Regions from separate parts of the Arthrobacter sp. MDT2-3 genome, predicted to be linked through region 2. Evidence: riboswitches for the same ligand, from Rfam matches in the RefSeq annotation. Region 2 holds a riboswitch; each other region holds the start of a gene.
What was found. A riboswitch is a leader RNA that binds a small molecule or an ion and turns the genes downstream of it on or off. The one in region 2 is predicted to bind S-adenosylmethionine.

Region 1 (10,105 bases), on a different contig from region 2:
GTTGGTCACCAAGGCGGATGTCAAGGATCCAGCGGAGCTGTTGTCCAATTACACCCACCTCGACTTCCCCGTGATCATTAGCCGGACGGCCGATTCCACCGCATCTGGGATCGATGCCCGCTCGGACGACGGACTGTCCGCACGCCTGGACAGTGGGGCTGTCGCGGAACTCCGCGGCTATCTGGATGGAAAAGTGACAGTCATGCTGGGGCATTCGGGCGTTGGCAAGTCGACCATGGTGAACGCGCTGACCGGTGCGGAGCGTGCCACCGGCGGGGTTAATGCGGTGACGGGTCGGGGCCGCCACACGTCCTCGTCGGCGCTGGCCCTGAGGCTGGCGGACGCACCCGCCGGCAGCTGGATCATCGACACCCCGGGCATCCGTTCCTTCGGCCTGGCGCACGTGGACCCGGACCGGATCCTGCGCTCCTTCCCGGACCTCTCCCCCGGCATCGAGGACTGCGAACGCGGCTGCAAACACACCGCCACGGCAGTGAACTGCGGGCTGGACGCCTGGGTGGGCGGCGGGCATGCCGGCGCCACCGGAGAAGCCCGGCTGGCATCCCTGCGGCGCCTCCTGGGCACCGACCCGCGGCTGGAGGCGCAGGAGGCGAAGGAACTGGGCAGCGTCAACTGACGGTGCCGATCTCCCAGCAGAACCGCGCGCAGACGGTAGTTTGGTACCATGATCCAACCCGCTTCAAGCTATAACGATGACCTGCGCCTGGCGCACGTCCTGGCAGACTCCGTGGATGACCAGACCATGAGCCGCTTCAAGGCCCAGGACCTCCAGGTGGAGACCAAGCCTGACCTGACGCCGGTCACCGACGCGGACAAGGCGGCAGAAGAAGCCATCCGCGGCCAGTTGTCCCGCTCCCGTCCGCGTGATGCAGTGCTCGGTGAAGAGTTCGGCAGCACCGGCCACGGGTCCCGCCGCTGGATCATCGACCCCATTGACGGCACCAAGAACTTCGTCCGCGGCGTCCCCGTCTGGGCCACCCTGATCGCCCTGGTGGATGAAGGCGAGCCCGTTGTTGGAGTGGTGAGTGCTCCCGCCCTGGGCAAGCGCTGGTGGGCGGCCAAGGGCATGGGCGCCTACATGGGACGGTCGCTGGCTGCTGCCACCCGGCTCCGCGTCTCGAATGTCGCCAACCTTTCGGACGCTTCGTTGTCCTACTCCAGCCTGGGCGGGTGGAAGGAACGTGGCAATCTGGACAACTTCCTGGGCCTCACCGAGGACGTGTGGCGGACCCGGGCCTTCGGCGATTTCTGGTCCTACTGCCTGGTGGCCGAGGGCGCGGTGGACATCGCTTGCGAACCCGAACTCAACCTTTACGACATGGCGGCACTCGTGCCGATTGTGGTCGAAGCGGGTGGCCGGTTTACCTCGCTGGAAGGGGAGGACGGGCCGTTTGGCGGCAACGCGCTGGCCACGAACTCCATCCTGCACTCCGAGGTACTCCGCAGGTTGAACCCTGACCTGGACGATCTCCTCTAGGCACCTTCACCGAACAATCAGCGGCGGGCGGCTCCTAAAGGAGGCGCCCGCCGTCGTTTCTTCGGCCAAAGCAGCACTTTTCGGCAGGCGTAACAAAGCGCTTAACATTTGAGCCGGCTTCAAACCTTCCTGCCCCATGTCCTACGCTCTTAACCAGGTCACGAGTGCCAGCGCGAAACCCCGGTTTGCTGGCCGGCAACCCTCCAACCGCGGTGGGGTGCCCCGGGTGACGACCAGGCCGGTCCGGAACGGATGCGGCAAGCGCGGATTCCCGGAGCAGGGGGTCCTTTTCGAAGTGAGGTCTCTGTGACAACTGCCACCGTCTCCCCCAACGCCGCCGCCCAGCCCATCCAGGCTGAAGCCGCTGCCCTCTTTGATGCCCGCCGCGCTGTCGCCGGCCGCCCCCTTGCTGCCGTCACAGGTGCGGAAATCCAGGCGCCCCTCATCTCCGGCGGGCACGTCCGCTATGCAAACCTCGACTATGGTGCCTCGGCTCCCGCCCTCTCCGTAGTCTCGGCCTACCTCAACGAGATCCTGCCCTTCTACGCGAGCGTCCACCGTGGCGCCGGCTACGCGTCCCAGATCAGCACGTCCGTTTACGAGAACGCACGCAGCATTGTTCGGGACTTCGTGGGCGGCCGCCCTGACGACTCGGTGATTTTCACCCGCAACACCACCGATTCCCTCAACCTGCTGGCCGGTTGCCTGCCCGCGACGAACGGACGTCCGGACGGCGACGTCCTGTACCTGGACATCGAACACCACGCGAACCTGCTGCCGTGGCAGGGTGTCCCCCACCGGAGCATCGTTGCCGCTGACACCATCGCCGGGACCATCGAGTCCGTCCGCGCTGAACTGGAGCAGGGCGGGGTGAGCCTGCTCGCCGTCACCGGCGCCTCCAACGTCACCGGTGAAATTCTTCCCATTCGGGCCCTCGCCGCGCTCGCCCACGAATACGGCGCACGGATTGTGGTTGACGCGGCCCAGCTTGCGCCGCACCGCCGCGTGAACATCGCCGCGGACGGCGTCGACTACCTCGCCTTCTCCGGCCACAAGCTCTACGCACCGTTCGGTACCGGTGTGCTGGTGGGCCGCGCCGACTGGCTGGACGCCGGAACGCCCCACCTCGCAGGCGGCGGCGCCGTCAAGGAAGCCAGGCTCGACGGCGTCAGCTGGGCCACCGGCCCTGCCCGCCATGAGGGCGGCTCGCCCAACGTCCTTGGCGCAGCAACGCTGGCCCGCGCCACACAGGTGATCGCCGGCCTGGACCAGGAACAGTGGCACGCCCACGAATCGGCCATCCGCTCCTTCCTGGTGGAAGGCCTGCAGAAAATTGACGGCGTGACCGTGCACCAGATCTTCAAGGACACCAACCCGGATACGGACACCATCGGCGTGGTCAACTTCTCCGTGGAAGGCTACGACGCCGGTCTCGTGGCCGCCTACCTGTCCGCGGAACATGGCGTAGGCCTGCGGGACGGCCGCTTTTGCGCGCACCCGCTGCTGAAGCGGCTCGGGCTTCCTTCCGGTTCCCTCCGGGCCAGCTTCGGCGTCGGCTCACGCCTTGAGGATGCAGAACGGCTCCTTGCCGGCATCGACTCGCTGCGCCGAAACGGCCTGGGGTGGGACTACGTCGTCGACGCGGGGCGCTGGGTTCCCGCCAACGACGCGCGCACGTATCCGCACTGGGCACCGAACACTCCGGGGACCGCCGGGGCCGCCCCCTGCATCGACGACTGAACACTGTTGCCGTCCGCTGCTGGCACTGACTCTGCTTACTGATCTTGCCTCAACGTCGGGTGCGGTAAATTCGAAGGATACCCAAGGGCATCGGACGAAGGAGGCCACGCGTGGTACGGGGTGGCCCCAGGCTTGATCACGGACGGCGGCGGGAGCTCGGCCAGAGCTTCCAGGACGGCGGCCGGCATTACCAGCAGGTCCGTCCGGGCTACCCGGAAGAATCAGCCCGCTGGCTGGTGCCCCCGGGCGCCCGCGAGGCGCTCGATGCCGGTGCCGGCACCGGCAAGTTCACCGAACTGCTGCTGGACATGGGCCTGGCCGTCACGGCCGTGGACCCCTCTGCCGACATGCTCGAGCAGTTACGGGCGCACTATCCCGCTGCCACGGCAATCCAGGCCACCGCGGAGGCAACGGGCCTGCCCGACGCAGCTTTCGACGTCGTAAGCGTTGCCCAGGCATGGCACTGGTGCGACGCCCTGGGCGCAAGTACCGAACTGGCACGCATCCTCCGCCCGCACGGGACGCTGGGCCTGATCTGGAACCAGTTGGACACCTCTGTCCCCTGGGTCCACCGGCTCTCCCGGATCATGCACGCAGGGGATGTGTACAAGCCGGACTTCCGGCCGCTCGTGGGACCAGAGTTCCGGGGGCTTGAGGGCCACGTCACCCACTGGCAGGACCGCGTCAGCACCACGGACCTGGTGGAGCTCACAAAGTCCAGAAGCTACTATCTGCGCGCCGGCGAAAGCACCCGCGCCAAGGTGTTGGCCAACCTGGACTGGTACCTCCACGACCACCTGGGCCACAGCCTGGAAGAGGAGCTCGAACTGCCGTACCTGACGCTTACCTGGCGGGCCTTCAAGGCATGACGGAGAACAGGCAACGGGTAGGCTTGGAGCTGTGAAGACCAGCGCGCCCTCCTCCTCCATTGAGGATTACGTCAAGGTCATCTACTCCTTCACGGAATGGCAGGACAAGGCCATCACGTCCTCCCAGCTTGCGCAGCGCCTTGGCGTCGCCAACTCCTCGGTCTCGGAAATGGTCCGCAAGCTGAAGGACCAAGGCCTCGTTGACCATAAGCCCTACAGCGCCATCACGCTGACGGACGCCGGCGTCCGGCTGGCCCTTTCCATGGTGCGGCGCCACCGCCTGATCGAGACTTACCTTGTCCAGCAGCTGGGCTACAGCTGGGACGAGGTCCATGACGAAGCCGAGCTGCTGGAGCACGCCGTCTCGGACACCTTCATTGAGCGGGTTGCGGCCAAACTCGGGAACCCGCAGCGGGATCCGCACGGTGACCCCATTCCCACTGCCGACGGGAAAGTGCTGATGCCGCGCGCCCACCTGATGGGTGCGCTGGACCAGGGGCACACCGGCAGGATCACCCGGATCAGCGATGAGAACCCGGATTTGCTCCGTTATCTTTCCGCCGAGGAGATAGACCTCGACGCCGAGGTGGAGGTTGTGGGCCGCAAGCCGTTCGGCGGCGCCCTGGTGGTGCGGATCAGGAACTCGGGCAGGACCAGGGACTACGACCTGGCCGACGAAATCACGTCCGCCCTGTGGGTGCACAGCGACCGTCCCCACCCGGGCTGCCTGCTGGGAGACAGCTGAATGAACCCTGCCGGCATGCCGGCGGGCCGCGCCTGGATCGCTGTCGCCGCCGGAGGCCTCGTCGGCACTGAACTGCGGTATGGACTTGGGCTGGCTTTTCCCGATCTTCCCGGTGCGGTCCCTTGGGCCACGCTGGTGATCAACGTTGGCGGCAGCTTCGTCCTGGCAGCGTTGACCACGGTCTGGACAGCCCGTCCGCAGACGGCCTTCTGGATGCGGGCCGGGCTGGGTCCGGGTTTGCTGGGGTCCTTCACCACCTTCTCCGCCCTGGTGTTTTCTGTGGACCAGTTGGCCCGCGCCGGCGAACACATGGCGTGGGCAGCCTACCTGGCGTTGTCAGTGCTGCTGGGGCTGGCGGCGGCGGGTCTGGGTTGGCGGTTCGGCAAGGTGGTGGCCGTGCGCCATGACGCCGGCCCGGGCCGCAGGGCGTGATGGCTGCTGCCCTGGTGGGCCTGTTCGGCGTCGCCGGAGCGCTTCTTCGTTTCGGTGTGGACAGCTGGTTCGCGCATCACGCGTCCATCCGTACGGCCCGCTCCCCCGGGAATTCCGCGCACGTCCCGTGGCACAAGGCGCGGCTGCACTGGCCCTGGGCCACCTTGCTGGTGAACGTGGCGGGGTGCTTCATCATTGGCGTCTCCCACGCCATGACCATAAAGCTGGAGCTCGCCCCGGAATGGCAGACCGCACTGGCAACAGGGCTGGCCGGGGGGCTCACCACCTTCAGTTCATGGACAACGGCAACAGTGCGGTTGTTGACCGAGGCTCGCTTCGGCTCCGCCATGTTGAACGTGGCGGCGAACCTTGTGCTCGGCTTTGCGGCTGCTGCGGCCGGGATTGCCCTCGCTTCCTAGCGCTGCTGCAGGCGATTTGGCCCGCTCGCGTATCGTGGATGGTGATGATTAGCAGACGCGACGCGGCCATTGCCCTTGATGTACCGATGGAAATGGCCCAGCGCCACGGCCTTCCAAAATGGATGACCGAAGCTGAACTGGGTGAAATCCTGGACAACCCGCCGCCCTGGCTGGTCCAGTCCCGCGCCAACCGCACCGGAAAGCGGCCTGTTTGGGTCCACCTCGAGTGCGCCGTCTGCGGGTACGAGGAAGCAGCGCGCCCCAAGAAGTGGTGGCCTGACTTTACCTACGTGGTGTGCGACCATCACAGTCCGGAGGACGTTCCGCGTTTGCGCGAGGGATACGTCCGCAGCGAGTTCGACGGCGTCGGCACGTGTTTCGTGGGCATCGCAGATGTGCCGGGGCAGGGCTGAGCCTCCTCCTGCTTTTGGGGTGAGGGCGGCATGTGCCGCCTCCCGCCTACTTTCCGTTGCCCACCATCTCCTCGGGGACCGCCGTGAGATGGATCTCCGTACCGTCCCGCAGCACCGCGAGCTGGAGAGGTTCGCCGATGGCGTCCGAGAAGAGCAGGCGCTGGAGGCTTTCGGCGTCACTGACGGGACGGTGGCCCGCGGCGAGGAGGATGTCCCCCGCTGCCAGGCCGGCCTTGTCTGCCGGAGAGCCGGCCAGTACTTCCACCACGCGCAGCGCGTCCCGCTGGCCGGTTCTAATAACGGCGCTGGGGCTGAGCCGGGTCGGCGTGCTGACCAGGCCGAGGTAGGCCCGCCGTACCCGTCCGTCCGTCAGCAGGGCGGAGATGATCCGCTGGGTGGTGGCGTTGATGGGGATCGCCAGGCCGAGTCCGGCACCTGCCACGGCGGTATTGATGCCGACGATCCGGCTGTGTGTATCCGCCAGCGCTCCGCCGGAATTGCCCGGGTTGAGGGCGGCGTCCGTCTGGATCACGTCCTCGATGACCCGCCGGTTGCCTCCCGACCAGACTGGAATGGCTCGTCCCAGGCCGCTGACCACACCCGCCGTTACCGAGCCGGCCAGGCCCAGGGGGTTCCCGACGGCGACCACCAGTTGGCCCACGCGCAAGGACTCCGCGGCACCGAACTGCGCCGGCGCCACCCGCGGCGGCCTGCCGTGGACCACGGCAAGGTCGGACAGCGGATCCGCCCCCACAAGTTCCAGCTCCATCCGGTTGCCGTCGGCGAACACTGCGTGCCCCCGTTGGGTGCCAGCCACGACGTGGGCGTTCGTCAGGAGGTAGCCGTCCTCGGTGAAGAGCACAGCCGAACCTGCCCCGACACGGACGCGTCCGCTGCGGCGCGCCGCGGACATTTCCAAAGCGGCAACATGCGGCGTGACCGTGGCAGCCACGCGCATCACTGTCTGTGAATACGAGTCCAGGGCGTCGGCGTCGGACGCCTGTGAAACTGGCTCGCTCCCCTGGTTCATGGGGCACCTCCTGGCGTAACCGGATCCCGGCGGCGAGGGCGGTGCGGGCTCCTACCGGAGACAACGACCGGGGGCGGGTCGCTAGTCCCCGCTGCGCTACGCCGTGGGTGAACGAAAGCCCAAGGGCATGGTCAGTCGGTGGACCGGGCCCGGCTGCTTCGTTGCCAGGCTGCTTCGTGGCCCGGGGCGGCTCCCTGATGGCCGGGGCAAAGAAAAACACCCCGGTCCGAGGACCGGGGTGCTATCCCGATGATATGGGCCTTCCCTCAAGGAAGTTCCACATCATCATAAATGTGGAGATGGGGGGAATTGAACCCCCGTCCGATGTCGTGTTGTCAGGGCTTCTCCGGGCGCAGTTTGCGTCGGATTTTCTCGGCCCCAGCCATGCTGCAAACAGCTGGCTGATCCGGGCCCAGTCATCTAAGAGTCCCGTTCACCCCGATGACGGAGGTGAACAGCAGTGGCTATCTAAATGACGCCAGGATCCGGGGCGATAGCAACCTCGGGCTGACGGACTGTCTTACTGGTTAAGCAGCAAGAGCGAAGTCAGTGCGCTTAGATTCGGCACTTATTGGTTTGCAGAAAGCGTTTACGAGATAATTCTGCATCCTCGGCCCGCTTCACCTGTCGCGACTAACATCGTCGAAACCGATCATCCCCATATTTTTTTATCAAACCGGCAGGCAAGCCCACCGGACTTCCCATCATAACGCATCATTCAGGGAATTCATTCCAGCCTATCGGCGGCGGTTGCGCTCCCGCATTTCCCGCTGCGCTTCACGGTTGTCCTGCTGTTCGCGGAGGGTTTGGCGCTTATCGTACTCGCGCTTACCGCGGGCCACGCCGATTTCAACCTTGGCCCGGCCGTCAACGAAGTACAGCTGCAGCGGAACAATGGTGAAGCCTGATTCCCGCACCTTGTGCGAAATCTTGATCAGTTCCTCGCGATGCAGCAGCAGCTTGCGGCGGCGCCGGGCCGCGTGGTTGGTCCAGCTGCCCTGGTTGTACTCGGGGATGTGGATGGCTTCCATCCACAGCTCGTCGTTGTAGAAGGTGCAGAATCCATCCACCATGGAGGCGTGGCCCTCGCGCAGGGACTTAACTTCGGTGCCCATGAGCGCGATTCCAGCCTCGTAGGTATCCAGCACGTGGTAGTCGTGCCGGGCCTTCCGGTTGGTGGCCACCACTTTACGGCCACTTTCTTTAGGCAAGGGAAAGCTCCTCAGTTCAAGATCGGATGTCCTCCAGGCCAGCCGGCGCGGAGTCATACCAGTGTACGGCAGCGCTAAGCGCCCCTACAGCAGGCCCATCGGGTCCATCGGCTTGCCATTGAGCCAGGTTTCGAAGTGGGCGTGGCAGCCGGTGGAGTTGCCGGTGTTGCCGGAGTAAGCGATCAGCTGGCCCTGCGAGACGCGCTGGCCGTTCGACACCACAATGCTCGCGTTGTGATAGTAGATGGTGTTAAGGGTGTTGCCCTGCATCAGGCCGTGCGAGATCTTGACGCGCCAGCCGCCTCCGTCCGCAGAGTTCCAGCCGGAGCTAAAGACTTCCCCTGCCGCGGCAGCGTAGACAGGTGTGCCGCAGGCTGCTCCGAAGTCCAGCCCCGTGTGCATGTAGCCGCCCTGCCCGTAGAAGTCGATGGTGCCTGGCGGGGTGGCTCGCCACCCGAACCCGGACGTGATCGGCACGCTTCCGTCAAAGGGATGGCGCAGGCCAAAGGCCGACGGCGATCCGACGGGCGGCATAAAAGACTGCACCGGCGGCGGGGGCGGGGGCGCCTGGCCCTTTGCCGCTGCTGCCGCCGCAGCAGCAGCAGCGGCAGCAGCAGCTGCGGCTTCCGCCTGCCGCCGCTGCTCGGCTTCCCAGGCCTCGCGGAGTTTCCGGTCGCGTTCCTCAATCTCGGCTGCCACGGCGTTCTGGCTCGCCTGGACGTTGGCGAGCTGCGACTGGATCCCGGGCTTGGCCGCCTGCAATTCCGCATCAAGCCGGGTGGTGTCGGCGATCAGCTGATCGACCTGTTCCTTTTTGGCGGCTGCTTCGTCACGGGCGGCCTTCTCCCGCTCCAAGGCGGCGTCAGCTTTGGCCTTCAGGTCCTTGATCTCAGCTTCCACTGCCTGCAGCCGGGCCTCGGAATTGACGTTGGTGGCGTTCTGCTGGGAGAGCTTGTCCATCGCCGCGTTCTGGCTCCGCATGGCCTGGTCCGCGAGGTCCATGGTCTCGGTCAGGCTTCCGCCGTTATTGGAGCCAAAGAACAGGGACAGGTTTGAGGGTACTCCCCCGGACTTGTACGCCTGGGTGGCGATCTGGCCGATCAGCTTCTTTGTATCGGCGATCTTCTGCTTGTCCGTCTCGAGCTGCTGCGTGATTTTTGCCTTGTTCTGCTGGGCCATGTCCACACGGGCGGAAAGCGCTTCAACTTCCTTGACAGCACCCGCTACACGGCCCTGAGCTTCCAGGAGGGCTTGCTGGGCGCCGGGCAGCTGGCCCTGGTAGATGACCAGGTCGCTGGCCGCCTTGGCGATACGGGAGTCTACGAATTCCAAGGACTGCTGGACCCTGGCTGCCTCTGCTTCAAGAGCTTTCTGCTTGTCTTCAAGCTCGCCGGCGTAAGCCACCGGAGTGGAGGAAGCCAGCCCGGCGGCGAGGACGACTGCGAGCACGGCGCTGATAACGCCGGTGCGCTGGGGCGACCTGCCCCGGCTGTTCTGCCGGTGCCGCGGGGAGTTTTGGTCCGTTAAGTTCATGAGCATTCCTTGTTCGGTTTGCATACCTAGACGTGAAGGTATCTGCGCAAGGTCAAGAGAGACGAAATTCCCGCCAAGGATCCGCCAAGGATTATCAGTACGGGTACGAGGATCAGCGTCTGGCCGGACGAGATGAAGGCGGTATCCGGATACTGCTGGGACATGAACTCCCCGAGGAAGAAATGCGCAACCGCCCACAGTGTGGCGGAGGCCAG
Region 2 (10,105 bases):
GGTCAGCTGCGCTTCGAGGCCCGACAGCAGGATGGTTATGCCTTGGTCCAGTTCTCGCTCGCCGTCATAGTCAGCGAGCGCCGGGGCCAGTGCACGGAGCCGGGGAAACTCTTTTGATGGCAGCCGGTGCAGTCCCAGCCGGAGCAGCACTTCGTTCTCTTCCGGGTCCACAACGAATTCCTGCAGCTCATTCAAAATGTGGCCATAGAGGAACCCGTAGTAGGCGCGGTAAACGTGGAGGGCGTCGGCTGGGCTGAAGCCAGCGCCAATGAGCAAGGAGAGAATCTGCTCCAGCGGGCGCAGTGTGCCCAGGGGCCGTAGCCCCAGTGGCGTGGAAAGCGGCCTGGTCACCAGCAGCGGTACAACATTGGGGTGCTGGAGCGCGAGCCGCCGCAAATTGTGCGCGATGAGCCGGAGCTGGGCCTTCCAGTCGGGGTCCTCGGGGTGGATGGGCAGCTCATTGAGCACCAGCTCCGAGACGCCATCCAGAAGCGCCGCCCGGTTCTCCGCATAGCGGTACAGGCTCATGGGGTCTCGCTCCAGCTCCTGCCCCAGGCGCCGCATGGTAAGGGCCTCCAAGCCCTCCGCGTCCACAACTTCCAAAGCTTTAGTGAGCACCAGATCACGGCTCAGCTTCTCTTTGCGGTCGCGGCCTTTCGTGCCTGAGCTCTTGGGCGAGGACATGAGTTTTCCATTCTGGAGCCGGCAGCAAGCGCTGCCCGGAAGTAACTCCAGACGCTTGCCGTATTTGCAGTCTACGGCTAAAGTCTACATTGTAGATGAGGTGTTGACGCCGCCTTGAACCGTCGTTTCCCCCAGGAATCGATCAAAACACCACGGCCTTGTGCAGGCTCGGATGTTAACGCTGCTGTAGCCGAACGGCGGCAACCACGCACGTAGCGAAGGGACGCCGTCATGGCACATTCGCAGTTCGATATTTTCCTCCAGGAAGCCACCCAGTTTGACCGGGCCGACGACCACAGCCTCGACGATGACCGCCTTTACGGCCTGTACACCAGCTGGTGCTTCATCAATAAGCAGGCGCCGGGCCGGGAGTCCGCCTTCTGGGACGCCATGAAGCATCGCCTCACTCCCGGCTGCAACGGCCTGAGGATGAAGGGCCCGGCCGCCGCAGACTATATCCTGGCGAGCTACCCCGGGCTCGTTTAGGAAGCCGCGAACACGAAAAAGGCGTGGACCGCAGCCCGTCAGGGCCGCGGTCCACGCCTTTTCCCTATTTACCTCCTGGAGCCGGGTAGGCGGCGTCTACTTCCACCTCGACGAGCCACCCGTTCACGGGCAGGTTCTCGATCTCAAGGGCAAACCTTGAGGGCCGGGCAGCATTGACGACGAAGGGTTCGGCGGGAGCAGCCGAACCCAGCGGAACCTTGAACGCGGAACCGTCGGACAGGCTGGTGTTGGCGAAATACTGCCGGTACGCACGGTTCCAGCCGTCGAAGTCGGCTTTTTCTGCACCGGCGGGGTTCTGGAGGAAGACGCGCATGGTGATGACGTCGTCGTAATCCAATCCAGCCTGGGCAAGGTTTTCGCCAATCCTGCGGAGGGCGTTGATTCCCTGCGCCTCGGTGATGGTGACACCGGGCGGGAGGACCCCGCCGGGGAAGACTGCGGTGTCCACGTAGCGCTGCTCACTGCCGGCGGGGGCCGCGGTGTTAAGCGCGGACGGCCCCAAGCCGCTGGTCTTGTAAATGGGAGTGTTCGCACCAATTGCCACGCCGCTGGCAATCATCGGATTGTCCTGTCCGGCGGGAAGGCTGGAAACCGTAGTTCCGGGCTTGGGATCGGTGAGGTCCTTGAAGACCGCTGGTGCGGCGAAGGCTGCGGTAGCGGTGAGGCTGATTCCGGCGATACCGGCGGCGATGAGGGAAAGTTTGCGACGGAGCATGGGCTTCTTTCGGTGTTTGGCTTGAGTTATGGCGGGAGCAGGGAGGGGCTTCATCCAGCCACCATTGCTGCCGCCCGGGTGTGCAGGGCGGTGACGGCGGCCCTGGCGGAGGTCATGGCGCCGTGCTGCCAGGCGATGGCGTGGCTCAGGTGGTCGCCGGCGAAGTAGATGTTGCCGGACGGTTCCAGCAGCTTGGCGTATTTGGCGTCCGCCTGCGACGCCCAGCCCACCCAGGCGCCTTCGGAAAAGGCCGTGTTCCCCCAGTCAACCGAGAACGACGCCGCGACATCCTTGCGGTAAACGTCGCCGTGGATCCTGGCACCCTGGTCCAGGGCGCGGCTCAGGCGCTTCTCCGGGCTGAGTTCCTTGTACACGCGGGCGCTGGCGCCGGTGTTGTAGTACCCCACCATGGTGCCGCGCTGCCCGTGGAAGCCGGTGGACGGGTACCACATGTTGCCGAGATCGATATTGGTATTGGTGATGCCGCCGTAAATGCGGTGGTCTTCCTCCCACCAGCGGCGCGAGTATTCGATGCCGATCTTGCCGGCGTCGGTGGGGCTTGCGAATTTCAGGGCATCGAGCACGTCTGTGGGGAGGTTGCCCGGAACCTTGGCGGCGATGTGCGGCGGCAGGGTGCAGACGGCAAAGTCCGCTTCGATCTTCTTGGCCTGGCCGCCCGGGTTGGTGTACTCCACCGCTACCCCGGCGGCGGTGTTGTTCATGGACAGGACCTGGGCCCCGTAAATGAACTTGTCCTTGCCAATGGTGGCTTCGAACGCGTACGGGATGCGGTCCATGCCGCCCACGGGCTGGAACATCATCATGGCCTGGTCCCAGCCGAATTCGAAGGAGAAATAGTTGCCGACGCCGCTGGCAAAAACATCCGAAAGGGCATCCGGCGCCAGGGGTGTTCCCGCTTCCAGCCCGGCGCCCGGAGCCACGGAGTAGCCCTTGCGGCCCGTGCCGGTGTACTTGAAGCTTGCCGCCGCATTGCCGGGAACCTTGCCGCCGATGGCGCCGAAATTCCGCAGGAAGGTGATCAGGTTCTCCTTATCCGCTGCGCTCATGTAGCTGTCCAGGGCACCCTGGTCTGTGGCTTTGGCGAGGAGTTCGGAGACGTAACCGTAGACATCGGCTTTGGCGGCGCGGTGGCGCACAGGGGTGTTGGAGAGCTTGGTGTTGCCCTCCCGGAACAGATATCCGTCAGCATTCTGGTTGGTGAACGGCTCGATCGCCACCCCCAGTTCCTTGCAGTAGTCCAGGGTGATGTGGTGCTGGGGAATGCGGCCGGGGCCGGCATTCATGTACTGGTCCTTGGAGAACGTCGCCCGCTGGGTAACTCCGAGGAGGTCCGTTTCCTCGGTTCCCCCACGCACCGTCCAGTTGCGTCCGCCCGGCCGCATCCGGGCCTCAAGGATGGTGACTTTGTAGCCCGCCTTGCCCAACTCATAAGCGGTCGTCAGGCCGGCGATGCCGCCGCCCAGGATGACGACACTCTTCCCCTTGCCCTGCAGGTCATTGGCCCGGGGCGCAGCATAGGCAGGAGCGGCCGTATCGGGAGCCAGGCCCATCGCGGCCATGGTCTCGTACATCACCCCGGCTCCTCCCACCATGCCCACGTAGCGGAGGAAGTTCCTGCGAGTCGCATCTGTCATTTTTTCCCTTTCACCGGAGTGTTACGCGGTGATCGTATGGGGGAAATGTTTCGTCAAATGCTGTGACAATGTCGGTGTTGTAGCGTTCATATTTCCACGAAGTAAACGCTTCCCGGATGGTGCAGGAAACTCCCGCGAATGCGCTATGTGGGAATAATCCGGAAGAGGAACCTGGTCCGGACCATGACCCACAGGAGCCCCAGCACTACGGCATATGCGGCGGTATTGAGCAGCACGTTCTCCTGCTGCAGTGCTGGAATATTGGCCACCACGGCAATCAGCACCAGGTGCATGATGAACACATAGAGGGTGGCGCCGCCCAGCGGAATCAGGAACCAGCCGAGTGCGCGCTGCACGGGTTTCCAGTATGCGGTGAGGAAGGCGTAGGCCGCCACCACCAGGACCAGGACGTTAAGAAGCCGGCCCGGCGCCAGATACGTGCGGCCAAAGAATAAGTCGTACATGCTCCGGTACACGGCGTCCGGGATGACGGCGAGGCGGACATCGAAGCCGTTCGCCAGGTAGGGGTTGCCCCACGAGAGAAACGCGAACAGGAGTGCGACGGCGGTGCACGCGGCCACCAGCCAGGTCTGTCCCGCCAACCAGGCGACGATGCTGCGCCGATGGTAGCCGGCGACGAGTCCGATCACGAACAGCACCTGCCACACGAGCAGCGGGAACGAGTCCTCGAACTGTGAGGGCAGGAGCCGGATCCTCGTGGCAGCTCCCACGGCGTAGACCGCAAGGGTTCCGGCCAGCACCCAGATTGCCTTCATGCGGTTGAGCGCAGCCAGGATCAGCGGGCTGGCAAGGAGCAGCACCACGTAAAGGCCCATCACGTTGAACTGCCAGGGTCCGAACTGCAGCAGCAGGATGGCAGGGAGCACCTGCGGCGGCACCGGGAACTGGAACAGGGATTCCATGCCGGCATAAAGGTCATAGGTACGGCCGGCGCCGTCGTGCCCTGCCCCGCCCGTTCCCTGGTCCACAAAGGTGGTGAGGGGGTCAGTCCGGAAGATCGGCAGCAATGAGACCAGGAAGACGCCAATGAGGACTATCAGTGCCGTCAGGTAAAGCTTGCCGGCCCGCCGGGAGGTTAGTTCAACCACCGTTCCGAAGTCATCCTTGGCCCTGGGCCCGTACACCATGCCGACCACCAGTCCGGAGAAGAGGACGAACAGCTCGGCACCCGAAACAAAGCCCACCGCCTCCTGCGTGAGCAGCTGGAACAGCGAGGTCATGCCCAAGTGGTTGACCACAACAAAGACAATGGCCAGGCCGCGCAGCATATCCACGCGCGCATCCCTGCTGGACGGGTCTGAATATCCCCATGCCGTAGCGGCATTGACCCGGCGGGGAATCTGCCACAGGGCAACCAGGAGGATGAGGAGCGCCGCGCCCACGGTCCCGGCAACGGCCCCCGTAAGGGTGTTTGCCCGGACGTACGTGCTGCTGCCGGAGCTGACCTCGGTGACCGGGCCTGCGACGATGGGGGACGCTTCCAATGTGCCCAGGGCGGCGTTGGCGATGCCCGGGTTTCCGGTGAGCCGCCAGTCGATGCTTGCCACTCCGGTGTCCCGCGTACTGGTCCGCTCGTCCCACACCACCGCGCCTGTCATGCGGAACCCGGCAGCGGTGGCCGTCCCCACCACCTGGTCCCACCAAGCGGCCTTGATGGCCGCTTCGGATGCGCCGCCGGAGGCCGGGCTGTAGAACGCGGAGGTGTGCAGGAGGAACGGCTTGTCCCTTCCCTCTGCATAGCTGGCGTAGAAGTTTTCACCGCCGGAGGCCGTGAGCATTTCCCGCAGTTGGCCGGCGCGGGGAACTGTGTTGACGGCAGCACCACCGGCGGTGTCGTCGTGGAAGGCGGTCAGGCCAACCCAATCCACCGCATCGTCCCCGGGATAGTAGGGTCCGTAAGCTGCGTCCGAGCCGTTCCAGGCGCCGTCGCCGTTGGTATCAAGCAGCGCGAACCCATCACTTCCCTGTGCGGGCGCGTTCCGGTTCCGGTCGAACGGATAATCCGTGCCCAGGTACGGTTCCCAGACCATCACAACGCCCCCACCGCCGTCGACCTCCCGGAACGCCGCTGTCACAGCCTTGAATGCCCCCCGGTAGGCAGCCGGCTGCTGGCCCCACTCAACCCAGCTTGCGTTCATGTCCGGGGCGAACCGGACCAGCAGCTGTCCTTTGAAACTGGACGCAAGCTCCAGCACCCTTTCGGCGAAGGGCCTCGCAGCCGCGGCGTCGATCTGGTCCAGCGGCATCGTGGGCTTCACTGTGAGCATCGCGTGGGCACCCTGCCGGGAGGACTGTTCCAGGAATCCCTCGATGTCGTTTTGCTCTGATGAGCGGTAGGGAAACGCTATGTCGTGGCCAAAAATAGCCGGCGAAGCACCCAGCCGGTCGGCGAAACCGGCGGCGGAGTCCTCACCCCATTCAAGGACGGCGCCCAGCAGCGGCTTTCCCTCTTCAGGAAAACTCCGCGCGGCCTGGGCTGACCCTGCAGGCAACACCACTGCCACGAGGGCAACCAGCAGTGTGGCAAGGAGCGCCCCAACTACGCGCAGCCGGCGTACCCGGTAAGGGCCGGCAGGGTGCTGTGGCGCGGCAGTTAGCGTGCTGATGTGGACCCCCGGTGCTGGTTCTGATGATGGGGGCTGCCCCGTATGAAACTTTATCTGGCGGCGCATCCGCCAAAGGCCGGAAAAGGGGGCCCACCTGCGGTGATGCCGCCGCCGTCGGTTCCTCCGGTGTGGCGGAAATCGCCGCCTGCTGCACCGCGCCCCGTTCAGTTACGGAACATGACGACGGCGGCGGTGCGCCCCTGCGCGCCAAGTGTTACGTTTCTGGGGAGTAATGAGTACCGGCGCCAAGCCCTGACTGGCCGGTCGGCAACCCTCCTTTCGCGGCGGGGTGCCTCAGGTGAATACTCGGCATATCGACCGATTCGAGTTGCAAGCGTGAGAGAAGGAGATCCGTCGTGTCCGACGCACCTGCCCCTGAAGAGAGACTGTCGTACCGGCTTGTCACCGGTCCGGATGACAGGTCTTTCTGTGAACGGATTTCCACCGCCTTGGCCGAGGGCTACGTGCTGCACGGCAGCCCGGCGGCAACGTTCAACGGCAGCAGCGTCATCGTTGCCCAGGCCCTGGTCCTGCCGGCGGCCATCGCTTCGGCTGATGCCGCCGTCGCCACCGCAGTGGATAACCTCGAATCCGCAGGCGAAGACCTCGAGTTCGACGGTGAGGGCCACGCATGAGCTACGCCGGAGACCTGACGCCCCAGGAGGCGTGGGAAAAGCTGGAGCAGGGAGCCATCCTGGTGGATGTCCGCACTGAGGGCGAATGGGCCCACATCGGCATCCCTGACACCAAGGCCACCGACAACGATCCGCTGTTCATCCAGTGGACGTTCCCGGGCGGCATTCCCAACCCTGATTTCATTAGCTCCCTGGCCCAGCAGGCGCCTGAGGATCCGTCTACCGAACTGGTATTCCTGTGCCGCTCCGGGCAGCGTTCCATCGCGGCCGCCATTGCCGCCACCCAGGCCGGTTTCACCTCCTACAACGTGCTGGAAGGCTTTGAAGGCGAGCCGGACCGTTACGGCGAACGCACTGTCAACGGCTGGAAGAACCGGGGACTGCCCACCAACCTTGGAAAGAACTAAGTGACCTTCAACGAAGACGCTGCCGGCTGGAGCCCCGACACCCAGGCCGTGCGCGGCGGACTGGACCGCACCAACTTCCAGGAAACCAGCGAGGCTGTATTCCTGAACTCCGGGTTCGTGTACGAATCCGCCGCCGCTGCCGAGCGCGCCTTCACGGGCGAGGATGAGCGCTTTGTGTACTCCCGCTACGGCAACCCCTCGGTGGCCACTTTCCAGGAACGCCTCCGCCTCCTTGAGGGAACCGAGGCGTGCTTCGCGACGGCGTCCGGCATGTCTGCCGTCTTTACCGCCCTGGGTGCGTTGCTGGCCGCCGGCGACCGCGTTGTGGCCGCCCGCTCGCTGTTTGGCTCCTGCTTTGTGATCCTGAACGAGATCCTGCCGCGGTGGGGTGTGGAGACGGTGTTCGTGGACGGTCCTGACCTGGAACAGTGGCGCGACGCCCTGTCCCAGCCCACCACTGCCGTCTTCTTTGAGTCGCCTTCCAATCCCATGCAGGAAATCGTCGACATCGCCGCGGTCAGCGACCTCGCGCACGCGGCAGGCGCCACCGTCGTCGTCGACAATGTCTTTGCGACTCCCCTGCTGCAGCGCTGCGGGCAGCTAGGTGCCGACGTCATCGTCTACTCCGGCACGAAGCACATCGATGGCCAGGGACGAGTCCTGGGTGGCGCCGTCCTGGGCACCAAGGAATTTATCGAGGGGCCGGTGAAGCAGCTGATGCGCCACACCGGCCCGTCCTTGTCCGCCTTCAACGCTTGGGTGCTCACCAAGGGCCTTGAGACCATGGCCCTGCGCGTCAACCATTCATCCGCGTCCGCCCTGCGGCTGGCCGAGTGGCTGGAGCAGCAGCCCGCCGTGAGCTGGGTGAAGTACCCGCTCCTGAAGTCTCACCCGCAGTACGAACTGGCGGCAAAGCAGATGAGCGCCGGCGGCACGGTTCTCACCCTGGAGCTTGCGACGACGGGCGGCCGCTCGGGCAAGGAGGCCGCCTTTGCGCTGCTGGACGGTTTGCGCATCATCGACATCTCCAACAACCTCGGGGATGCCAAGTCCCTCATCACGCACCCGGCCACTACTACCCACCGTGCGATGGGTCCGGAGGGGCGGGCAGCCATTGGCTTGAGCGACGGCGTGGTGCGGCTTTCGGTGGGCCTGGAGGACGTGGACGATCTAATTGGCGACCTGGAACAGGCGCTCAAGCAGATCTAGAGGTACCTGACTGTGGGGCCGGGCTCCGGCACCGGCGCGGTTATGTGGGCGGGGCTCTATCAGACCTCTTCGAAGGAGAGCTGGACGGCCACTTCGTCGCCTTCCCTAATCCGGGCTTTGTCCCTGATGGCCTTCTTCACGGGCAAGAGGTAGGAACCGGCTTTCTGGTCCGCAAACAGCGAGGTCTGCCAGGAGTGCCCGGCAATCTCCGCGGTCACCCTGACGGATCCGAATGCCTTGCTGGCGCCGGCGCTTTGTTCGTGGATGTCATCCGCGACTTTTGCCGGGAGCGTCAAAAAATGCCACCCTGCTTCGCCCGGGTAAAGCCACAGCTCAGCTTTGAAGGAGTACGACGCCGTCACGCGCCGAGTATGGCATGCCCCCCTTGCCGGGGCACCACCGTTGCTGATTTTTCCTGTCTTGTTGCCCTGCTGTTCGCGCCGCTGAAGCGAGCATCAGGCGTGCCGGGGGATTGAACTGCAGGCTGAAAAGTTTTTTTAGTTTCTTTTCCAGCAGGAGGACTTTTAGGCCCTGTTTTGTCAGACCCCCTCGCCATGATGGGGGTATGGAAACGAACGCGGCAGTGGCACAGGCGGAGGAAGCTGTTGTGGCTGCAGTCGCTGCGCTTGCTGCGGCGCTGGCTGGCGGTGATGTCGCTGCTTCCGGTGGCGCTGGTGAACTTGACGCCGCGGTCGGCCCGTACGCTGCGGCGGGTTTTGATGATGATCCGTTGCAGCGGATTGTTGACGGGGCTTTGGATGTCCTGGCCGCGGTGGCACGGTCAGAAGCGAAACTGGCAGCCCTGAAGGCACAGGCGGTCGCGGTCTTCGCTGTGGCCACGAAAGCGCTGAACGCTCCAGCCGCCTCGCCGTATGGGGCGACGGCGCAGGAGCGGAGCCTGGCCGCGGAGGTGGGGTGTGTGCTGGCAATCGGTGACCGGGCCGCCGGTGCCCTGATCGCCGACTCCCATGCCCTCACCACTTCCCTGCCCCGGACCCTGGCTGCTTTGCAGGCCGGGACGATTTCCTGGGCGCACGCCCGGACCATGGTGGACCAGACCGCGAGCCTAGACCGTGAAGGCGCGGCTGCGTTGGAGGCGCACTTCCTGGACCCGGACACGCCGAAACCGGGAGCAGCCGCCACGGTCGGGGAGATGCCGGCGTACCGGTTCAAAGCCAAGGCCCGGGCCTGGCGGGAACGCCACCACCCGGAGAGCCTGGAGCAGCGGCACGCTCGGAGTGTGGCGGACCGGCGGGTCGAGTACTGGCTTGATGGTGACGGGATGGGTTGGGTCGCCGCGTGTCTGCCCGCGGACCAGGCGTCCGCCATTTGGGACCGGCTCACCACCGTTTCCCGGGGGATGCAGGGACCGGACGAAACCCGCACCCTCACCCAGCTCCGGGCCGATGTCGCTGCAGGCTGGCTTCTGGGCGGCACCACCACCGAGATCCCCGCACCCCGGGCGCAGGTGCTGGTCACCGTTCCCGTGTTCTCCCTGCTGGGCCTGACTGACGAGCCGGCGACGCTGGACGGGCACGGCCCGATCCCCGCCTCGATGGCACGGAACCTCGTCGCCAACGGAGCGGACTCCTTTTACCGGGTGCTGGTGGACCCCCGGGACGGGGCACCGTTGGAGATCGGCCGGACCAGCTACCGGCTGACCAAG
Region 3 (10,105 bases), on a different contig from region 2:
GAACGTCACGTCCTCGCAGACGCTGAACGCAGCCCTCCGCGGCTTCGCCGAAGCTGAGTCCGACGGCATCGTCCAGGTCTCCACCGGCGGTGCGGCCTACTGGTCCGGCGCCTCCACCAAGGACATGGTTGCCGGTTCCCTGGGCTTCGCCGCTTTCGCCCGCGAAGTTGCCAAGAACTACAACGTCAACATCGCGCTGCACACTGACCACTGCCCCAAGGACAAGCTGGACGGTTTTGTGCTGCCCCTGCTCGCAGCTTCCGAGGCTGAGGTCAAGGCCGGCCGCAACCCGCTGTTCAACTCCCACATGTGGGACGGCTCCGCCGAGACCCTGCAGGAAAACCTGCGCATCGCCCGCGAGCTGCTCGAGCGCACCGCTGCCGCGAAGATGATCCTTGAGGTCGAGATCGGCACCGTGGGCGGCGAAGAAGACGGCGTCGAGAACGAGATCAATGAAAAGCTCTACACCACGGTCGAGGATGCCCTGGCCACCATTGAGGCATTGGGCGCCGGCGAGAACGGCCGCTACATCACGGCACTGACCTTCGGCAACGTCCACGGCGTCTACAAGCCCGGCGGCGTTAAGCTCCGCCCGGAGATCCTCAAGGACATCCAGGCACAGGTGGGCGCCAAGATCGGCAAGGACAGCCCGTTCGACCTCGTGTTCCACGGCGGTTCCGGCTCCTCTGACCAGGAAATTGCCGACGCCGTTTCCTACGGCACCATCAAGATGAACATCGACACCGACACCCAGTACGCCTACACGCGTCCGGTAGCGGACCACATGTTCCGCAACTATGACGGTGTCCTGAAGGTCGACGGCGAAGTGGGCAACAAGAAGACCTACGATCCCCGCGTCTGGGGTGCTTCGGCCGAAGCCGGCCTGGCAGCCCGCGTGGTGGAGGCGACCAAGCAGCTCGGTTCGGCCGGAAAGACCTTCTAGATGTCGGACGAGTTCCGCAAGAACCTGATGGGCCCGGAACCCACGCTCCTGCCTGCCGAGACGGAGGTCTACCAGCAGCTGGAAGCCGGCCAGGAAGCCCTGGACCTGGTGGAGAAGCACCCCACTTCCTCGTTGTTGTGGGCCGTCTTGGCTGAAGAGGCCTGGGCCGAGGGACGCACCATCGATTCCTACGCTTACTCACGCGTGGGCTACCACCGTGGGCTGGACTCGCTGCGGCGCAACGGCTGGCGCGGCGTCGGCCCGATCCCGTGGGAGCATGAGCCCAACCGCGGCTTCCTGCGGGCGCTGTACTCGCTGGGGCGGGCTGCTGCGGCCATTGGCGAGGCGGAGGAGCCGGAACGGATCGAGAAGTTCCTGAACGACTCGGACCCCACGGCGAAAGCAGCCATCGAAGGCGAGTAATACGCGTTGCGGTAAAGAACGACGACGGCCGGTCACCTTCTTTGGAAAGGTGACCGGCCGTCGTCGTACGTGCAGGAGTTTTTGTCCAGATACGCAGCTCAAAACGCTGTTTTGGCCTGCATATCTGGACAAAAACTCACAGGTTTGGGGGGATTAGCTGGCTTTTTGCAGGCCCGTCCGCGCCATCGCGTCGGCGTAGGCCACGCGCATGTCCTCGAGGTACTCCTCCTGGCGGGCGGGCGAGCCGGCGAACGCGCGGCCGCTGAGGGAGCGCACCTTGTAGGTCTTCAGTCCGCGACGCCAGAGCAGCGGCACCTCAGTCTTCAGCAGCAGGTTCGCCAGGCGGTTGGCCTCCGTGCCGTGGGCCACGATCACCGAGGCACGCGGAACCAATGCCAGGAACTTCAGCAGCGGCTTGAGGCCCGCGGAAATCTGGTCCGGCGTGAACTTCCCGTTGGCCTCCCCGGCGACGTGCCAGGGATGGACGTTCCACGGCATAACGAACTCCGGCCGCAGCCCCAGCTTCCACTGGATCCCCAGCATCCGGGTGGCGGCGTCGTGGTCGCCGGCGGTGATGAATCCGGACGGGTCGGCCTCGCCGATGTTCGAGTACAGGCTGATGATGCGGCACTCGTCGACGTCGTGCATGGGGTCCACGTAGGGCACAATGGTGCCCGGCTTGGTCCCCTGCAGGGAATCGCACAGTTCGTTGACGGCTGCAACGTTCGGTTCGTAGCGGCGGTTCAGAAGCTGATCATGGAAAGATTCGGGTGCCAGGGCTGTCATGTAGTGCTGGGTCTCCTGCGGGGATTGGTGTTGCTGCCACCGCGAAAATGGGCGCACAATGGCGCAGCAAATCCGAAGTGGTTGAAATGGGGCGGACCGATTCCTGGTCGGCCTTTACCAGTTTAGCAAGCCCTGCGAAACGAAACGCCGGTCCCGCGCACCCAATCCAAGCGGGGCACGGAACCGGCGGTTTGCGTTTTCTGTTCCGGGCTACCAGAGCCGCTTGGTGGCCCGGCGCGCACCCTCGCCCAAGGCTTCCAGCTTGGCGAAGGCGATCTGCGGGTGGACCCTGCCGCCCAGGCCGCAGTCGGTGGAGGCGATGACGTTCTCCCGGCCCACAACGTCTGCGAACCGTACGATCCTGTCTGCCACCAGGTCCGGGTGCTCCACCACATTGGTGGCGTGCGAGACGATACCCGGGATGATGACCTTGCCCTCGGGGAGCTTGGTCTCCTCCCAAACGCGCCACTCGTGCTCGTGGCGGACGTTGGCAGCCTCGAAGGAGTAGCCGCCGGCGTTGATCTGCAGCATCGTGTCCACCAGGTCCGCAAGGGGAAGGTCGGTGGTGTGCGGGCCGTGCCAGGAGCCCCAGCAGAGGTGGAACCGAACCTGCTCCTCGGGAAGGCCGCGGAGGGCGTAGTTCAGGGCTTCCACGCGGATTTGGGTGAACTTCAGGTAGTCGGCCACACTCGGCTCGGGGCTGATCTGGTCCCAGTTCTCGGCGATGGAGGGATCGTCGATCTGGAGGATCAGGCCGGCGTCGATGATGGCCTTGTACTCTTCACGGAGCGCGTCGGCGCAGGCGTAGATGTATTCCTCCTCCGTGGCGTAGTACTCGTTGGTGATGCGTGAGGCGCTCCCGGGGGAGAGTGCGGCAACAAACCCTTCCTTCAGACCGGCGGCGGCCAGGCCTGCTTTCAGGTTTGCAATGTCGGAGGCGACGGCGTCCTGGCCCGTGTAGACGAGCGGTCCAGTGACCTTGGGGAAGGGCTTGGGGCCACCGGTGAAGATGCCGCTGGTGGGATCGTTGTAGGCCTCTGCAAAGTGGGTGCGGTCGCGGCGATGGATGAAGCCGGTGAGCTGTACGTTGCCCGGGGTGGATTCCTTCGGTTCAACCGCCCACTTGGCGTCGTTGTCCAGTTCCAGCCCGCCCATGCGTGCGAAGGAATAGGACCACCATGCGCCATAGTCCACAGCGGCGGACATCGCGTGCCCGTATTCGCCGTCGTTGGGGATGTCGATGCCGAGGCCCTGCTGGCGCTGGACCAGGTCCACCACGGAAGCGGTAAGGAGTTCGTTGAAGCCCCCGACATCGGAAGGTTTCTCTTCGCGGGCGGCGTTGGCGGCGATCAGCTCAGGGGTACGCGGCAACGATCCGGCGTGGGTGACGCGGATGTGGTCTGTGTTCAGGGACATGCTGGATTTCCTTTCCATCGGTCCTGGCAGTAGCACCTTCGCAGGCAGGACGTACCTGCACTCTGTGGGGTTGCTGCGGCGTCATCGATCCAGGTCTCTCGGCCGCTCCGGATGGGCACTCTCACTTAAATGCACCGGTACGCCCGGGAGCAAATCCGCTTTCGGATTGTGTCGGCGGGGACACGAGGGCCGGAGCTTTCAGAACGTAATAACTGGCTGCAGATTGGTGTCACCTCATTGACAGCCTTTGTCGAGGTTGGTTGTCTTTTGTCACAGCCCGCGATGGGGGACATGGCGGGCTGGACGCACCTAATGCACTCGAAAGAGGTACCGCACCGTGAGAAAAACCCTGGCAACCTTCAGGACCCTGGCAGTTTCCGGAGCCCTGGCACTGGCAGCAGTAGCCGCGCCGGCACCGGCGATGGCCGTGGGCGAAGGCCCCAACTATGACGGCAACGGCCAGATCACCACATCGAAGCTTGCCACCTACGAGCAGATGGTCTCCTTCCTCAAGGACCAGGACGCCCGCCAGGGCGCCATGGAGCTGGAGGTCATCGGCCAGACCGTGAAGGGCCGGGACATACACCTGGTCAAGTACATGTCGGACCCGGCCAAGCCCACCATCCTTTACCTGACGCAGCAGCACGGCAACGAGCAGCTAACCACCGAGGGCGCGCTGGAATTCGTCAAGCACCTGGGCACCGGCAAGTCCGCAGACATTCTCGGCGGCGCGAACATCCTGATCGTTCCCATGCTTAATGCGGACGGCGCCATGGGGGACGTGAACTTCCCCCTGGACGACTACCTGGCCAAGGGTGACCGCAACATGACGCGGTACAACGCCGAAGAAGTGGACCTCAACCGCGACCACGTAGCCAAGGTCCAGCCGGAAACGCAGGCGCTGCACAATAACGTGATGCGCAAGTACCGGATCGATTACATGATCGATCTGCACCACCAGGGCACCCGCAGCGAACGCGACGGCAAGCTGGTTTCCGGGTCCATCTTGTACCCCACCACGCCGAACGCCGATCCCGCAGTTGTTGAAAAGTCCAAGCAGTTGGGCGCCGTCGTCTTCGATAACGTTGACTCCACCGGTTGGGGCCACCTCGGCAAGTACGTCGGCGGCAGCGCCGAAACGATCAGCCGCAACGGCATTGCCGTGGAATACGGGATCGCTACGCTGCTGTTTGAGATGCGTGGCATGTCCGACCACTATCTGGACGGCTACGCCCTGGGGCTCCGTAGCAACGGATACCTGATCAAGCAAACGGTCACCACCCTCACCGCAACCGCCGCAGCAATCGCTGATGGATCAATTGCCGACGCCGACACCTCCTTCTGGGACAGCCTCGCCACCCAGACCTCCCGCCCCGGCGAGGAAGCTGACGACGAGTAGCGTCACCGCTGACAGCCCGCCGCGGTCCTTTGCCGCGCAGGATTCCTTTACCCTGCAAGAAGGACCGCGGCGGCCCAACGAGTGGACAAAGTCCCTCATCGGCTAAACTTGGGTGGTAAGAGCCCCGGAACTCTTGCGTCGCTGTGCCGCCCGCGGACCAGCGAAGGCCGGTCCATTCGGGGCATTCTCATGAACGGCGCTGCACCAGGCCGCCACGTTGTGGCATGGCACGGGCAGCCCGAACGAATGGGGGAGGATCCCATGCCAGCAATTGTGATCGTAGGAGCCCAGTGGGGCGACGAAGGAAAAGGCAAGGCGACCGACCTGCTGGGCGGCCGCGTTGACTACGTCGTCAAGCCCAACGGCGGCAACAACGCCGGGCACACCGTCGTCGTAGGCGGTGAAAAATACGAACTCAAGCTGCTTCCGGCAGGCATCCTCAGCCCCAACGCGGTACCCATCATCGGCAACGGCTGCGTTGTTAACCTCGAGGCGCTGTTCCAGGAGATCGAAGGCCTCCAGGCCCGCGGCGCCGACACTTCAAAGCTTCGCGTCTCTGCGAACGCACACCTTGTTGCTCCCTACCACCAGGTGCTGGACAAAGTGACGGAGCGCTTCCTTGGCAGCCGCGCCATCGGGACCACGGGCCGTGGCATCGGCCCCGCCTACATGGACAAGGTGGCCCGCCTGGGCATCCGGGTCCAGGACGTGTTTGACGAGTCAATCCTCCGCCAGAAGGTGGAAGGTTCGCTGCGCCAGAAGAATGAACTCCTGGTCAAGGTCTACAACCGCCGCGGCGTGCTCGTGGATGAGATCGTGGAGTACTTCCTGTCCTTCGCCGACCGGCTCCGCCCGCTGGTCATCGACAGCACCCTGGTCCTCAACTCTGCCCTGGACGAGGGCAAGGTGGTCCTGATGGAAGGCGGCCAGGCGACTTTCCTGGACGTGGACCACGGAACCTACCCGTTCGTCACCTCCTCCAACCCCACGGCCGGCGGAGCCTCCGTGGGGTCGGGCATCGGGCCAACCCGCATCTCCCGCTCCATCGGCATTATCAAGGCGTACACCACACGCGTTGGCGCCGGCCCGTTTCCCACGGAGCTTTTCGACGAGATGGGCGTCTACCTGCAGAAAACCGGCGGTGAATTCGGCGTCAACACCGGCCGGCCGCGCCGCTGCGGATGGTATGACGCCGTCCTGGCCCGCCACGCCTCACGCGTCAACGGCTTCACGGACTACTTCGTCACCAAGCTGGACGTGCTCACCGGCATCGAGCAGATCCCCGTGTGCGTTGCCTATGACGTCGATGGCGTGCGCCACGACGAAATGCCCATGACGCAGACCGAGTTCCACCACGCAGTGCCAATCTTCGAATACTTCGAGGGCTGGACAGAGGACATCACGGGTGCGCGGACCCTGGCGGACCTGCCGGAGAACGCACGCAACTATGTGCTGGCCCTGGAGAAACTGTCCGGGACGCGCTTCTCCGCCATCGGTGTCGGACCGGACCGGGACCAGACGATTGTGGTGAACGACCTCATCAACGACTGACGCGTCAGCAATTACGACGGCGGCGGGCCACCCATAAAGGGTGGCCCGCCGTTGGCTTTCGCCGCGGAAGGGGCGTGGGCTGCAATTTACACAGGGTTAACCCGGCCGGTCTTGTGAGGTGTCCGGCGGCGGCCGCAGACTCTTTAACACCAGGTGAACTGATCACCACACGGTTCCACACAAACCCCTCGGAGAGAACGCAGCGATGCGTCCGGACAACCCGGCCAAAGACGTCGCCAGCAGGATCCCCGTAGACGGAAGGATTCGCTATGGCCGGAAAGTTCGAAGTGTTTGTCGACGCGGACTCGCTGTTCAGGTTCCGCCTGCTGGCAGCAGACGGCACGATCATGGCTGTTTCCCAGGCGTTTGAGGACAAGCGGGCAGTGGCCGCCGGGATCGCAGCAGTGCGCGAGTGCGCCGGGACCGGGCTGGTCACCGATCTTTCCTCGTCCGTCGCTGTTGCCCGGCCCGTTCCTGCGGCTGTCCACAGTGCCGCAACCGTTGAAGCCAAGCCCGATTGCGGGCCGCGGATTCCAGTCAAAGTGCACGCCTTCACCCATGCCAGGGGAACGCGCCAACTGGCCGTTGCGCCGCGCTGATTCCGCGTCTCCGACTCCTCGCCACCAGCTCCGAAAGTTCTGCAAAAAAACTTTTGAAACCGCGTAACCCTTTGGGCGGCCCTGACGATTACCCCTATGTAGCGCCGGCTTGGAACTTGTCCCCCATCACGTTCCAGGCCGGCTCTTTCACTTCCCGGTGCCAAAGGCAGTTGCGGCAACTGGCCGCAGCGCTTTGCGTGGCTGGCTCGGGGCAGTAGTTACTGAGGGGTAAAGTGATGCGGGGAAAAGGCATTCCTCATTGGATCAGGCCTCTTCCGTCCGGAACCCCTTTTTGACTGAAAGCACGACGTCCGTGACAGATGCACTCACAGACGGAACCCTGCGGGACCAAGCCGCCGGTGCGTCCGTCTTCAGCCTTGTCTACCGGACCTATGCATCACAAGTCCTGGGCTATCTCGCCGCCCGGGGAGTCGAGGACCCGGAGGCGGCCATGCAGGAAGTGTTCCTCTCCGTCCTGCCACGGCTCGACACCATCCATGGTGGCGCCGCGGGCCTCCGGACTTTTATCTTCTCCGTCGCGCACGCCCGGATGGTGGACGATCACCGGCGCCAAAGCCGCACCCCCGCCAGGTTGCCCTTCGAGCCTGAACTGGACCAGCGTGAAGATTGCTCCGCGGAGACGGACGCCCTCAAACGTATTTCACCCCTTGAGGTCATAGGCCTGCTGGACGGGTTGCCGCAGGACCAGCGCGAGGCCCTGGCCCTTCGCCTCGTTGCCGGACTCACCGTGGAGCAGACAGCTGAAGCCATGGGCAAGAGCGCCGGCGCCGTAAAGCAGCTTCAGCGGCGGGGACTGGGGAAACTTCGGGAACTTTCGGCTGTGAAGGAGTACCTGAGGCCATGACGCACGTGGATTTCCTGCCCACAATTGTGGAGGAGTTGCTCCTCGACGCCGGACACGGCAAGGACCCCGAGCTTCGCGCCGCGCTTCTTGCGGTGGGGTCGCTGGCGTCACTGCCCGCACCGGCCCCGTCCGGAAAACTTGCGGTTCTGCTGGCGGAATGCGGCGACGGGTCCACTGGCGGCGCGGGCGATGCGGCCGGGACTTCGGAAAGCGGGCCGGATGAACTCGCCAGGCGCCGGGGGCTCCGGGCACACCGGCCGACCGTCGTCGGCCTTGCCCTCATAGCAGGCATGGGACTTGGCGTGGGCGGGGTAGCGGCCAGTTCCGCCATCCCCGGTGCAACCGGCAGTCTCTCGATCCAGCACATGCTGGACGACTGGACGCCCGCCTGGAGCCTTCCCACGCGGGACGCCGTAGTGCTGTCGGACCCCATGGATGGACCCAACTCCGATGCAGCGGCGCACGGGGAGCGGGAACCTGGCGATGCCGAAGAAGACACTACTGCCGGGGGCACCCGCACGACCGCTCCCGTCGCGGAGGATCCGCCTGTCCCACCCGGCAGGCCGGAAGCCGCGGCACCGGACCGGTTCGGGCAGGGGAAACACGTAAACGGGGAGGCTCACAGGGGCGGCGGGCAGAACACTGCCACCGGCTCCGGGAAGAGCGACGCCAAGGGGCCCGACGAGGAGGAATACGCGGTCCCTGCCGGTGTGCTCCCGGAGCAGGCAGTTGGCCAGGGAGGGGCAGGTGCCCAGGACGAGCCCAACCATGTGGCTGGAGCGGTGCCAGTGGTACGGGCGGACTCCGTGCCGGAAGTCCTCAGACAGGCTGCGGACGCCGCCGGGGCAGCTGCACATGCAGTGCCCGGTGGGAAATAGCTGCAGAAGTTCAGCCGGTAGGCGCCACGGGGAAGTACGTTAGCCGGCGTGCCCTCCCGGCCACGTAGGCTAGGCACATGGGGCACAAGAATGATCCTGCCGTTGTCGAACGCCTGATGCGGACCAAAGGGCGGTGGGCCATTGTGGGCCTCACCACCAATGAGTGGCGCGCCGCGTACGACACTTCGCTTTTTATCCGGGACCGGCTGGGGATGGAGATCATCCCCGTCAACCTTCGGGGCGAGCCGGTACATGGGGAGGCCGGCTACCGGAGCCTTGGTGACATTCCCGCTGAGAAACACCCCATCGACGTGGTGGACTGCTTTGTGAACTCCCAGAAAGTGGGGGAAGTGGTGGACCAGGCAATCGCCGTTGGGGCGAAGGCGGTGTGGCTCCAGCTTGGGGTCATCGACGAGGCCGCGGCGGAGCGGGCCAAGGCGGCCGGGCTGGATGTAGTGATGGACACCTGTCCCGCGCAGCAGGCCTGGAAATACAACCTCTGACGGGCCGGCAGCTAGCGGTTCAGAAGCTCGGGATAGTGCCGCTCCGTGACGTCCGGGTGGGCACGCATCCTGCCCTTGAGCATATTCATCCCGTACGAGGCCAGGAGCGGGTTCGCGGGGTCGTCTGAAATGCCCCTTGCTTCAGCCTTCAGTTCGGGCGGCAGGGGGACCGGGCCGATCACCGCGTCCAGCCGGGGAGACCAGAAGAACGGGACGGAGTACCTGTCCACCCCCGGGGGTGGCGCCTGGACCCGGTGGATGGTGGCCGCCAGGTATCCCTCCGTTGCTACTTCGAGCATCTCGCCGAGGTTCACTACCAAGGCGCCCGGGATAGGCTCCACAGGCAGCCACTCCGTGACGCCGGGGGGCTGGACCTCCAGCCCGCCTACCTGGTCCTGCAGGAGGAGCGTGACGAATCCGTAGTCCGCATGGGAGCCGACTCCCTGGTCGCCGGCTGCCTCGACCACGCCGCCGACGTAGTGCACCAGTTTGCCCATCCAGGCAGGTGAACCGCGGAAGGGCTCGTCGAAGTAGTCCTCGGGCAGTTCCAGGGAAACCGCGATGGCACGAAGGAGCTCCATTCCAACCGTGCACATCAGCTCGGCCCACTCCATCGCCGCAGGCTTGAGCTCGGGGAAGGACTCGTCCGGCCACAGGTTCGGACCCTGGAGCAGCCAGTACGGCTGGTCGGCCGGATAGTCCCTGACCGGCTCACGCTCGGGGGAGTAGTCAATTTGTTCGC

Region 1: it holds a riboswitch for S-adenosylmethionine, as region 2 does, so the genes downstream of both, AC5RUQ_RS06640 (aminotransferase class V-fold PLP-dependent enzyme) here and AC5RUQ_RS14685 (DUF1737 domain-containing protein) in region 2, are expected to answer to the same signal.
Region 3: it holds a riboswitch for S-adenosylmethionine, as region 2 does, so the genes downstream of both, AC5RUQ_RS04740 (cobalamin-independent methionine synthase II family protein) here and AC5RUQ_RS14685 (DUF1737 domain-containing protein) in region 2, are expected to answer to the same signal.

The regions. Positions count from the first base shown of each region.
Region 1 covers NZ_JBNHFS010000002.1:215,534-225,638, forward strand. Annotated here, with positions in the region: gene rsgA (ribosome small subunit-dependent GTPase A) at 1-637, shown strand, start outside; gene hisN (histidinol-phosphatase) at 686-1,498, shown strand; SAM riboswitch class IV at 1,655-1,768, shown strand; gene AC5RUQ_RS06640 (aminotransferase class V-fold PLP-dependent enzyme) at 1,805-3,238, shown strand; gene AC5RUQ_RS06645 (class I SAM-dependent methyltransferase) at 3,349-4,107, shown strand; gene AC5RUQ_RS06650 (metal-dependent transcriptional regulator) at 4,139-4,852, shown strand; gene AC5RUQ_RS06655 (fluoride efflux transporter FluC) at 4,853-5,284, shown strand; gene AC5RUQ_RS06660 (fluoride efflux transporter FluC) at 5,284-5,703, shown strand; gene AC5RUQ_RS06665 (hypothetical protein) at 5,748-6,116, shown strand; gene AC5RUQ_RS06670 (S1C family serine protease) at 6,163-7,146, opposite strand; RNA gene ssrA (transfer-messenger RNA) at 7,438-7,806, opposite strand; gene smpB (SsrA-binding protein SmpB) at 7,884-8,357, opposite strand; gene AC5RUQ_RS06685 (peptidoglycan DD-metalloendopeptidase family protein) at 8,442-9,890, opposite strand; gene ftsX (permease-like cell division protein FtsX) at 9,917-10,105, opposite strand, start outside.
Region 2 covers NZ_JBNHFS010000004.1:409,145-419,249, forward strand. Annotated here, with positions in the region: gene AC5RUQ_RS14660 (TetR/AcrR family transcriptional regulator C-terminal domain-containing protein) at 1-684, opposite strand, end outside; gene AC5RUQ_RS14665 (hypothetical protein) at 916-1,170, shown strand; gene AC5RUQ_RS14670 (Rid family hydrolase) at 1,235-1,906, opposite strand; gene AC5RUQ_RS14675 (flavin monoamine oxidase family protein) at 1,957-3,561, opposite strand; gene opgC (OpgC domain-containing protein) at 3,705-6,254, opposite strand; SAM riboswitch class IV at 6,417-6,531, shown strand; gene AC5RUQ_RS14685 (DUF1737 domain-containing protein) at 6,545-6,823, shown strand; gene AC5RUQ_RS14690 (rhodanese-like domain-containing protein) at 6,820-7,230, shown strand; gene AC5RUQ_RS14695 (O-succinylhomoserine sulfhydrylase) at 7,231-8,439, shown strand; gene AC5RUQ_RS14700 (DUF1905 domain-containing protein) at 8,499-8,801, opposite strand; gene AC5RUQ_RS14705 (HNH endonuclease signature motif containing protein) at 9,005-10,105, shown strand, end outside.
Region 3 covers NZ_JBNHFS010000001.1:1,008,939-1,019,043, forward strand. Annotated here, with positions in the region: gene fbaA (class II fructose-bisphosphate aldolase) at 1-943, shown strand, start outside; gene AC5RUQ_RS04730 (DUF3151 domain-containing protein) at 944-1,366, shown strand; gene AC5RUQ_RS04735 (uracil-DNA glycosylase family protein) at 1,520-2,152, opposite strand; gene AC5RUQ_RS04740 (cobalamin-independent methionine synthase II family protein) at 2,363-3,568, opposite strand; SAM riboswitch class I at 3,580-3,686, opposite strand; gene AC5RUQ_RS04745 (M14 family zinc carboxypeptidase) at 3,906-4,967, shown strand; gene AC5RUQ_RS04750 (adenylosuccinate synthase) at 5,229-6,518, shown strand; gene AC5RUQ_RS04755 (YegP family protein) at 6,788-7,117, shown strand; gene AC5RUQ_RS04760 (RNA polymerase sigma factor) at 7,431-7,982, shown strand; gene AC5RUQ_RS04765 (hypothetical protein) at 7,979-8,860, shown strand; gene AC5RUQ_RS04770 (CoA-binding protein) at 8,938-9,363, shown strand; gene AC5RUQ_RS04775 (isopenicillin N synthase family dioxygenase) at 9,375-10,105, opposite strand, start outside.